DNA from 2 places in the uncultured Intestinibacter sp. genome. Region 1 is predicted to be linked to the other one. Evidence: riboswitches for the same ligand, from Rfam matches in the RefSeq annotation. Region 1 holds a riboswitch; the other holds the start of a gene.
What was found. Region 1 has a riboswitch for cobalamin ahead of RDX53_RS03185 (energy-coupling factor ABC transporter permease). Riboswitches for the same ligand answer to the same signal wherever they lie in the genome.

Region 1 (5,850 bases):
AGTTATACAAAGTATAGCTTATCTAGAAAAGTATAAAAAAAATCCCCAGAGATTTTTGGAGTAATCCTGGGGTACCTATTATAGGTTAAGGGTTATTTTATTTTCAAACTATTTTGTCATAAAATAGGTTGAGGGCGTTCTCATTTATACAGTCTTCTGTGCTTGTTTATTCCAAAAGCTGTATAGGTCTTCTTCTTTTGGAAATAGAGGTAATCCCATATTTTTGTGAAGTTTTACAAGCCAAGGTAACTCAAGTCCTGCTTCGTTTATTTTTTCTTCATTTACGAAAACTTCAGCTCTTGTACCTTCATTTATTAAAACTCCTTGATTCAGTACATATACATAGTCACATATTTCATAAATTAAATTCATATCATGACTTGATATTATGATTTTTACACCTCTATCATTAAGACCTTTTATTATATCTACAATAGCTCTAGTACTTATTGGATCCAAACCTGCTGTAGGTTCATCTAATAATACTAATTTATTTTCCATAGCTACTACGGATGCTATTGCAACTCTTTTCTTTTGACCAAAGCTCAAATTATGAACTGGTCTATCTATAAATTGTAAACCATTGACTGCTTCTAAAGCAGTATGGATTCTATCTTTTATTGTTTTTTCATCCATACCTATATTTCTAAGTGCAAAAGCTATATCATCATAAACCATTGAGTAAAATATCTGCTTTTCAGGATCTTGAAATACTATTCCAACTTCCTTTCTTAGATTATATAAGCTTTTCTTATCATACTTTATTTGTTCTCCATTATAGAGTATTTCTCCTTCTGTAGATTTTAATATCCCCATAAGGTTATTAAATAAAGTTGATTTGCCAGAACCATTAGATCCAATGATTCCGATAATGTCACCTTTATTAAAGTCCATACTTACATTGTCGAGTGCTTTTCTTGTTTTATCATATTGATATGTTAAATTATTTATTTTAAACATCTTTACTATCCCCTACTATATGGAATGTACCATCAAATAATTTCATATCTAAGGCTATACTCATTTCATCATATCTTATCATCATTCGCTTGAATAACATATTTACTAAAAGCCCAAATGAATGGTATCCATTTTTTAAATTTATATATCCAAAGCGAAGTTCTTGGGAAGTTCTTATATCTAATACTTCCTCCATAAATATAAATATGAATCTATACATAAGCATTGATATCTCTAAAACTACATCTGGCAAGTGTAATTTTTTGAATATAAATATAAGTTGATTAAAAGGTGTTGTCAACATTATAAAATATATGCATGTTAAACAAGACAATGCCCTGAAAAACAAATGTATAGATGTGTCTATAGATGTATTAGAAACACCTATATATAAATTTCCCACTTTTATATAATGAAGTAAAATCGATTTATCAGTTGAAAAGTTTATTAAAATCATAATTATACTTATTAATAAAAATGCAAATGGTATTTTTATTAAATGTATATAGTCTTTTACCTCTATTTTGGCAATTCCAACTATTGTAATACTCATACCTAATATTATCAATACTGATAATATGTTGTAAGGACTAATTAATGATATTATTAAAAATAACATACCTACACTAAATTTTATATTAGGGTTAACCTTAAATAATTTATTCTTATAAGCATAATCATCTATTATCATTAATTTATCTTCTTTCTAAATTTATTTGAATTCACTAATACCTTAAACTAAATGTATTATAAATTATTTTTCTTCCCTCATTTTATGTTTAGTTCTAGTAGCTCCTATGTAGTAACCAACTATACCAGCACCTAGTGCTGCTTGAGATGCGAATAGTAAACTTTCGATTTCTCCACTAGCTGGTTCAAAGAAACTGCTAAACCATGGTTGATAATCTGGATTTATTTCTGTGATAGCTGCTTCAGCTTCACCATCTGCTCCACCAAATTCTGCATCACTTTGTATTACTTGAGGCACTACTATTATAGCTAATACTAATAGTAATAGTATTATATTTAATTTTGTACTATTACCTTTTTTTGATTTTGTTTCATGAGTTGTCATTATGCTAGTACCTCCTTATCTTCATTTTCAGTTATAAAGTTATAGATTATAGTTGTTAATAACCCTTCTGCTATTGCTATTGGAATTTGAGTTATAAAGAATATTCCTAAGAATTTAATAGCAGATACTGCAAATCCACCAACTGGATCAGGGAATGCTAACCCTAATTGTAATGAAGTTAAAGTATATGTAGCTAAATCTCCTATTGATGCTGCTAAAAATACTGCAACATTTTTATTGATTTTATCTTTGCATAATTTCCAAATTAAATATGATATGATTGGCCCAAATATCGCCATTGAAAATGCATTTGCGCCTAAAGTTGTTATTCCCCCATGAGCTAATAATAACGCTTGGAATAATAACACTATTGTTCCTAATACAACTGTTACGCTAGGTCCAAATAATATTGATGCTAGTCCTACCCCTGTTGGATGTGAGCAACTTCCTGTTACAGAAGGTATTTTTAATGCTGAAAGCACAAATACAAATGCACCACATAAAGCTAGCAATAATTTTTTCTTTGGATGTTCTTTTACTACTTTTGTTATATTTTTTAAACCTACAACAAAGAATGGTATAAATAGTACATACCAAATTACTGCCCATTTTACTGGTAAGAATCCTTCCATAATATGCATAGCGCCTGAAACTGTCGGAGCTAATACTAGCATAAATGCTGCTAACATACACCATTTCACATTAGTCTTTTGTAATCTCATTTACCTACCCCTTAAAAATAATATATTTGAAAATGTTGTGTATTAAGAACTGATAATATCTTATTTATGATAATAAATTTTGTCTATAACTCCCATTATTTAAATAATAATTCTAAAAATAAAAAACCTAACTACTCTGAGTTAGGCAATATCCTTAAATAAGTTTAAAAATTATTCCTTAATTAAGATATTATCTCCAACCCCGGAGAAATTCTTTTATTTATTAGGCAGGTTTCCTGACTTAGTCTCATTCTATCCCTCCCTTCCCATGATTTTAGATCACAGTGGTAACTGAGGGAATCGTCAACATTACAGTAGCGGGGGCTGTAGAGGATTTACACCTCTTTCCCTATTAATCTAATGTAGAACCTAAAAAATTTTAATTTTAATACCAACATATTCCATCTTGAGAATATATTTAAAGTATAGCATAAACAGACAAAATGTGATGGTTTTCACAATTCCAATTTGTTATAGTCTATAATCTTTTTATATTTTAAATTAATATTACATTGTAATTATATGATTATGTAAGTTTAACTATATAATATGTTGTTTTTTAATTCTAATTACGATTTTATATTTTTGATATAGCTTATAAAGTCTTTTTTAATTTATTAATTCCGTTTAGTTATCTAGTTAATTATTACCTTTTTCAAATAGGTAGATACAATATCTGAAAATCTCTGTATATCTTTTATATAAATAAAGTCTTTTCCATAGATTTTCTTTTCTGCCTCTAGGTCAATTTCTTTTCCTGTAAAAACTCCTAATACCATTATTCCTCTTTTTCTAGCTTTTCTAACTTCCATAGCAGTATCTTTAATTCCTACTATACCTTTATAAGACATTTCTCCTCTTATACTTCTTGAACTGTCTTTACCTATTTTTACATCGTTTGGTTTACCGTCACTAAGTACAATTAAAATTTTATTTTCTTCTTCTCTTTCTAATAGTCCATCACAAGTTGCTTTTATCGCAAGACCATCTCGATTATTTCCAGAACAGTAATATTCAAATATATCCTCACACTTTCTGACATTATCGTTATAATCCCTAAATCGTTTTAATATTGTATAATCAAGAAAACTTTGAAACCCCATAACTCTGTTTGGAATCCCAGCGAGTGTAAGTGCAGCAGATAATATATATGCTTGTATCGCAACCATAAATTGTTTTGATGTTTGTGAACCACTTGAATCGAGTAGTATATCTATAACATATCTTCCTTTTCCATTGTCTACATCTTTATAAAATATCTTGTTATTACTACTTCGTCCTATTCTCCACGCTTTATTTGCATATATTGTTCCGCAATCAGAATAAAGTCTATCAGACGAACTTTCTTCTATTAATAATCTAGAAAAACATTCTCTAAGCTTATTTATTTGTCTTCTATATACCTTCATTTTATATTGAAATTCAAATAAGTTATTATCCTTTTGTCTAGTTACATATTTTAATTGGAACGCATTTTCACAATGTGATCTCAAAACTCCATCAGTAAAATGAAGTCTGCATCCTTCATGAACATTTCTACAATTTCTAGATTCTATTTTTCTTCTATCGCCTTCATTTAAGTATGATTTTCCATAATAGTATTCTACTCTTTTATATATCTTATTTAGCATTTCTTCATTTACATATAATACTCTATGTGGTGTAGATTCTAAATTTATATCTTCTTTTTCGTCGCCTAAACCATCTACCAACATACCGCCAGTAAAGTTATTAATCTCTGTTTCAACATTTTCTACCTCTTGGTCATCATATAATTCTTCTAACATAAAATCTGCAAATGTATCAAAATCTACTTCTACATTTTTTATATTATCTTCTACAAATTCTACATTTTGATTTTGGCTATCTAGTATATATTGAAAATATGTGAGATATATTTCATCTACCTTTTTCAAGATTTCCATTATATCTCCATGTACATCAATATTATTAATTTCTCTAAGTATTTTTCTAACTAATCTATCCATAACTGGATGTCTATCCATTCGTTGAAGGACATATGTATATTTTAATAATTTTAAAATATCTTCTTTATGTATTTTGGAATAACTTTTTAAGATGTCATCATACGCTTTATTTCTAATATCAATTACTCCTGGTCTTTCTTCTATAACTTTTTTCTCTACAATATCATTTAATACTATTTGAATAATTGTACATAAGATGTCTTTGTTATATCCAGATTTCATTCTATTAACTAAGTATTTCTTAACAGTCTCCCAATCTATATATTTTCTCATTGCGCCTGCAATTATCGCATAATACATAGATGCATCTTTTGAAGTATAATCTTTTTCTGATATATCAATATCTTCATCATACTTTCCTGCGACTGTCCAAGCTAAATTATTAACCCTATTATCAAACTCATATTCATTAAATATCCATTTTAAACTATTTGTCATATTCATCACCCTTTTAATTAATATTTAAGCATTTTCAATCTGCATAAACTAATCATTTGGGAATATATCATGACTTTCCCATCCTTCTGGAATTCTAGTTCTTATAATGTCTGATACCATTTCCTTTTCATAAATATCAAAAGTCTTTCCTGTAATCCCCATATTAATTGCTAGAGTCGGTTTTAGTCCTCTTTTTATAGTTTTTAATGCACCTATCATTCCTCTTAAATCTATTGCTTTTGTTGATATTTCTCCATTTTCTGCTTTTAATTGTAAGTCTAAGAATATTCCTATAAATTGATATAGTTTTTCATCATCTACACTAGGGAATTCTCTTTTTAATATCATTTTTAATTTTTCTTCGTCTACTGCCGGCATATCAATTACTAAAAATCTTGAAACTAATGCTTCATTTAATTCTTTTGTTCCAGCATATTCATAATTCATTGTTCCTATAAATCGAGTTGCTGGGTGTAGATTTATTCTTTCATATCCTGGAACATCTATAACTCTTCTATAATCAAGTGCTGAGTGAAGTACTACAATTGCATCATTTTTAGCCATATTTATCTCATCAAATATTCCAAACCCTCCATTCACTGCACATTCATATACTGACCCACGTCTAAGTTTAACTTCATTATCTATAAAAGTATCTGTACCTATT
Region 2 (5,850 bases), on a different contig from region 1:
TTAAAAAGTCTTTATTAATTTTCAAAATTATTTTAACGAACTATACACTTGTATTTTATATTAATATTCATAGTTTATCAATGTATTTTTTCATAAATTAAATTTTTTATTAACAATACTATATGCTAATTAGATTTATTATTAATTTCAATTAAAATTACGAACATTCCAATTAAGCCTGTTATAATTTTAAAATTTAATTTTAAATTCTATTACTTAAAACTTTTAGTTTTATAATCCCTTGGTGATAATTTTGATATTTTATATTCTGAATTTATTTTTGTGAGATTTAGCAATCTTAATTTTTAATTACTAATAGATTGGTATGTTTGAAATACATCTGATATCTACATTTTACATCTTTTTTGATATATTGTGATATTTTTTTTAAACTTTTAAATATTTTTACTATAATAAAATCATTTTATATTATATTAAAAATCAAAAATAAATAGAATCAAAAAGCTGTTGCATAAAATCCCCTCAATTTATGCAACAGCTTTTCTCTATAATTCAAATCCCTTAAATACTTTTTTATAATTTTTATTTACTATGAGTCATTTACTTTAAGAATATAAATCTACATATAAATATTATACTCAATATTATTAATGAAATATTTATATCTTCTTTTTTATTAGTAACTAATTTTAATAAAGTATAAGATACTATACCGAATATTATTCCATCACCAACACTATTAGTAAGTGGCATTAATATAAATGTTAAAAACGCTGGTATAGCATTTGTATAATCATCGAAATCAATATCTTTAAAACAACTTGCCATCATAACACCTACAATTACAAGTGCTGCTCCTGTGGCTTGTGATGGAATAGCTATAAATAGAGGTGCTAAAAATAAAGATAATACAAATAATATTCCAACAGTAAATGTTGTTAATCCTGTTTTTCCACCTTCGCTTATCCCTGCTGTACTCTCCATAAAACATGTAACTGTTGATGTACCAAGCATAGCCCCTATTGTAGTTCCGATTGCATCTGCCAACATAGCTTGTTTTGCTTTAGGTATTTTTCCATTTTCGTCGATTAATTCTCCTTTAGCAGCTACACCTACTAAAAATCCTACAGTATCAAATAAATCCATAAATAAGAAAGTAAATACTACTATCACCATATCTAAACTAAATATTTGCTCTACTGGAACTGTAAAAGCCTGCATAAAAGTAGGAGCTAATGATGGAATGTTAAATGATACTATTGCACTTGGCAAAGCGACTATACCTGTAATCATTCCAATTGATGATGTAAGCAATATAGATAATAATAATGCTCCTTTTACATTTTTACATACTAATATTCCTGCTATAACTAGACCAGCTACTGTCAATATTACAAGTGGGTCATGCATATTTGCTAATGCTAATGTTCCACTTGCTGTACTTATAAGCCCCGCATTGCTCATTCCAACAGCAGCGATAAATAATCCCACCCCTGCTGTAACTGCATTTTTAAGATCATTTGGAATGCAATTTATTATCTGTTCTCTTAAATTTGTAACAGTTAAAATAATAAATAAAATTCCTTCTATAAATACACCCAATAATGCCATTTGCCATGTATATCCCATTTGTAAAACTACTGTATATGCAAAAAATGCATTTAGTCCCATCCCTGGAGCAAGAGCAATTGGATAATTTGATAAAAACGCCATAACAAAACATGCAACCGTAGCTGATAATGCAGTTGCAACAAATACTGCACCTGCATCCATTCCAGCATCTGCTAACATATTTGAGTTTACTGCTAGTATGTATGCCATCGTCATAAATGTAGTTAAACCAGCTATAACCTCAGTTTTGACATTTGTACCATGCTCACTTAACTTAAATACTTTCTCTAGTATACCTTTTTGACTTACTTTTTCCTGTGTAACTTGCATATCTCTCCCCCTTATAATTTGATACCTCTTTTATCAAAACTAGAAATAAATATAGTCTAGAAATGAAATATATAAATTTATTCAATTTTGAGGAGAGTCCAATTTTTAAACTATAAGGAATATATATAATATATTCTCTATAATTATAAAATTTTATTAAAATTAAAAAGTGCCTACTTCAAATAAAGTAGACACCACTAATATCTTATATACTCAAAGATTTCATTTTATACTCTTTCAATCAAAATAAATTTTAAATAAACTTAAAATTAAATTCTTTTATATTAAAAAAGTATAGAATAATCCCTTGGTTATCATGATATTTAGGTGGTGCTCTCGCGGAAGCTCTCCTAATAAAATTAATATTAAGCAGGCTTCCTGGCTTACAGATCAACGCGTTACTTCCCTTCTCACATACAAATGGCATGCAATGGATATATTAAGTATTGCTCCCTAGATTACAGTGACCGGATCGCTTAGGATTCTAACCTAATTTCCTTTTATTCAAATTTCTCATAAAATTTGACCACTTAATATCATAATAATATTCATTTCTATGATAAAATACTAACACAAGATGGAATTATTTGTCAATAAATCTTTTCACCATACAAGAGTGAGTTTTTTATTGGTTTATACTTAATTTTGTTGTTCTTATAAAGAGGTTTTATATATAATAAAAGTATAAATAAAAACCCACTAAATATATTTAGAAAGGATGATAAACATATGAAAAACATGCATGATTTTTATTGCGGAACTATGTTTGATGCTTATGAGTTTTTTGGGGCTCATGTTAGTAGGGAGAATGGTATTAAAGGAATTATTTTCAGGGTTTATGCCCCCGATGCAAAAGAAGTACAAGTTGTAAGTGACTTCAATGATTGGGATGGAAATAAGGGGAAAATGACACAAATGGGAAGTAGTGGTATATTTACTTACTTCTCAGAGGATGCTAAATTGGGGATGTATTATAAATATTTAGTATTCGACCAGTACGGTAATTGCGTAGAAAAAACTGATCCATATGCATTTTATATGGAACTTAGACCTAAAAATGCATCTAGAATTGTGGACTTAAGTACATATAAATTCAACGACCAAAACTGGATGGAAAACAGAAGTAAAAACTTAGATAGACCACTAAACATCTATGAACTTCACTTCGGTTCATGGAAACATAAAAGTAATGAAGAAGTTTCAAGGGCAAGAGTTATTAAACAATGTGCCAATGTAGGAGCTGATAATAGTATAAGTGCGGACCAACTTGGGCATGACCTAAAATTAGAAAACTATATAAATAGTGAGTACGATTTGAATCAACCGATAGATATTACAGAGAGATGGTTTAACTATATGGAAATAGCTCCAGAGCTTATAAAATATGTAAAGGAAAATAACTATACTCATATAGAAATCCTTCCTTTGTGTGAACATCCATCTGATTGTTCATGGGGATACCAAATAACAGGTTTCTTTAGCCCAACTGCTAGATATGGTAAACCTGAAGATCTAATGGCTTTTATTGATTTATGCCATAGGGAAAATATAGGTGTAATTATGGACTATGTCCCTGTTCATTTTGCGCTTGATTCTTATTCACTAGGAAGATTTGGCGGTGGTGCACTTTATGAATATCCAAGTCACGACACTGGATATACTGAATGGGGCTCTCATAGCTTTAATTATTACAGAGGCGAAGTAAAAAGTTTCCTTCAATCTGTTGCAAACTTTTGGATTGAAGTTTACCACATTGATGGTCTTCGTATGGATGCTATAAGCAACCTTATTTATTGGAAGGGCGACTCTAACAGAGGTATAAATGAAGGCGGTATTGAGTTTTTAAAAAATATGAACCAACACCTTCAAGAAAATCATAAAGATATTATGTTGATTGCAGAGGATTCAACAAATTATCCTAAAGTTACTGAACCTGTTGAAGATGGTGGTCTTGGTTTTGATTATAAGTGGGATATGGGATGGATGAATGATACTCTTTCATATTTTCAAAAATCACCTTGGGAAAGAAGACAAGCATATCATCAAATAACATTCTCTATGATGTATTTTTATAACGAAAAATTCCTTCTACCTTTTTCACATGATGAAGTTGTTCATGGAAAAAGAACTATATTAGATAAAATGTGGGGCTCTTATGAAGATAAGTTTAGACAAGCTAAACTTCTTTATACTTACATGTTTACACACCCAGGCAAAAAATTAAACTTTATGGGTAATGAACTTGGACATTTTAGAGAATGGGATGAAACAAAGCCTCTTGACTGGGATTTATTAAAATATCCTGCTCACGATTCTTTCCATAGATTTATATCTGATCTTAATGGTTATTACATTTATTCTCCTCTTTTATATAAAAATGAATACTCAGATAAATCTTATAAGTGGATTCAAGCTGATGATATGGAGAAATGTGTATATGTATATGAAAGAATTTATGGTGATGAGAGAATTGTTATTTTCTTAAATGCTTTTTGTGATGATTACGAAAATTATGAAGTTAGATTTGATGAATCAGTAAAACTTGAATTAATTTTAAATACTGACTGGCTAAAATACGGTGGTAAAAGTGAACAAATACCAGAAATAGTAGAATCTGTTGACCTTTGGCACCAAGATGCCGGACATCTACACTGTAAAAATACTCACACTCCACATGTTGATGTAAAATATACTCTATTAGAAAATCCAGTCCATCTTTCTAAGAAAGAATTAGCTGGTGCTGGCAAAAACTATCAAGTTTCAGTACATCTACCAGGATTCTCAGCAAAAATATATAGAGTTATAGAATAAAATTTAATTAAAAAGGGGTTCAAATAGTCTAAAAACTATTGAACCTCTTTTTATTTATACTTATTTATATCTAAGTTAATTTCTATTTTGCTGGATGTTCTGGTATAACAGCATAAAAAGTTAAATCATCATCACTATCATTTATCAATGTATGAGTATGACCTTGTGGGCAATAGTGACATAATCCAGCTTCTACCCTTTCTTCTTTCCCATCATATATTACTTTACCTTTACCAGATGTAAAAAATATTATTTCACTATTAGTTTCATGTGTGTGTTCTCCTATTGATGCCCCTGGTTCTAATCTTCCACCTAATATTTTATTATTTTCATCTACATTCATTTTTGCATTTAGCGCCTTTTCCCCACCTTTAAAATTAGCTAATGCTTTTTCTTCGATTTTGTTAAAATCTAATATCATTATTGTTATCCCCCTGTTTTTTATTAACATATAAATTATGCTATAAAGATATTATAGTACACTTTATCTCTCAAACACAATTAACCCACACTCATATGGATGATCCATATAAAGAATTTCTTTTTTATCACTTTTATATCTCAATAATTTCAGTAAAATCGTCATATCTCCACCACCAGACAATATCATCAATTCGCCCATAATAAACCAAAATACTGAACCTGTAAATATCGAGATTAATGCTGGGATTATTCCTAAAACCACAGTCGGCATAATTCCACCGATAATATATTGAGATTTTGTAAGCATATCTTTGCAACAACAATAAGGTGTTAAACTACTTATTATTAATCCAAATTCTATAGATTTAAGATGATTTTTTGCGAAAATTGACCAAGTTATTCCATGTATCAATTCATGCAAAACAATTAATATTGCAAATACAACTAAGAATAATATAGGCTCTTTGAACGAAAATCTATAGACTCCGCTTTGATTTTGGTAGATAAATATTATAAATAGAAATATTATTATAGGTAACCCCAATACAAGCGCCATAATATTTGCATATACTACACTTATTGTTAAATCTTTTTCTTCATAACCTTGTTCAATTAATTCTTTTTTCTTCTCTTCGTACAATTTTTTTCGTTTTTCTTCACCCTTACTCAACTTCCTCTTTTCTTTTTCCATATACTCCTCCTAATTTAGCCTTA

Region 2: linked by a shared signal. The riboswitch ahead of RDX53_RS03375 (NCS2 family permease) and the one ahead of RDX53_RS03185 (energy-coupling factor ABC transporter permease) in region 1 are both predicted to bind cobalamin.

What each region holds. Positions count from the first base shown of each region.
Region 1 is NZ_CABQXJ010000009.1:45,154-51,003, reverse strand. Features, by position in the region: gene RDX53_RS03200 (energy-coupling factor ABC transporter ATP-binding protein) at 145-960, opposite strand; gene cbiQ (cobalt ECF transporter T component CbiQ) at 953-1,651, opposite strand; gene RDX53_RS03190 (energy-coupling factor ABC transporter substrate-binding protein) at 1,715-2,035, opposite strand; gene RDX53_RS03185 (energy-coupling factor ABC transporter permease) at 2,035-2,724, opposite strand; cobalamin riboswitch at 2,966-3,145, opposite strand; gene RDX53_RS03180 (nitric oxide reductase activation-like protein) at 3,393-5,183, opposite strand; gene RDX53_RS03175 (MoxR family ATPase) at 5,232-5,850, opposite strand, start outside.
Region 2 is NZ_CABQXJ010000010.1:29,877-35,726, forward strand. Features, by position in the region: gene RDX53_RS03375 (NCS2 family permease) at 562-1,902, opposite strand; cobalamin riboswitch at 2,253-2,451, opposite strand; gene glgB (1,4-alpha-glucan branching enzyme) at 2,632-4,713, shown strand; gene RDX53_RS03385 (cupin domain-containing protein) at 4,796-5,134, opposite strand; gene RDX53_RS03390 (DUF3267 domain-containing protein) at 5,198-5,827, opposite strand.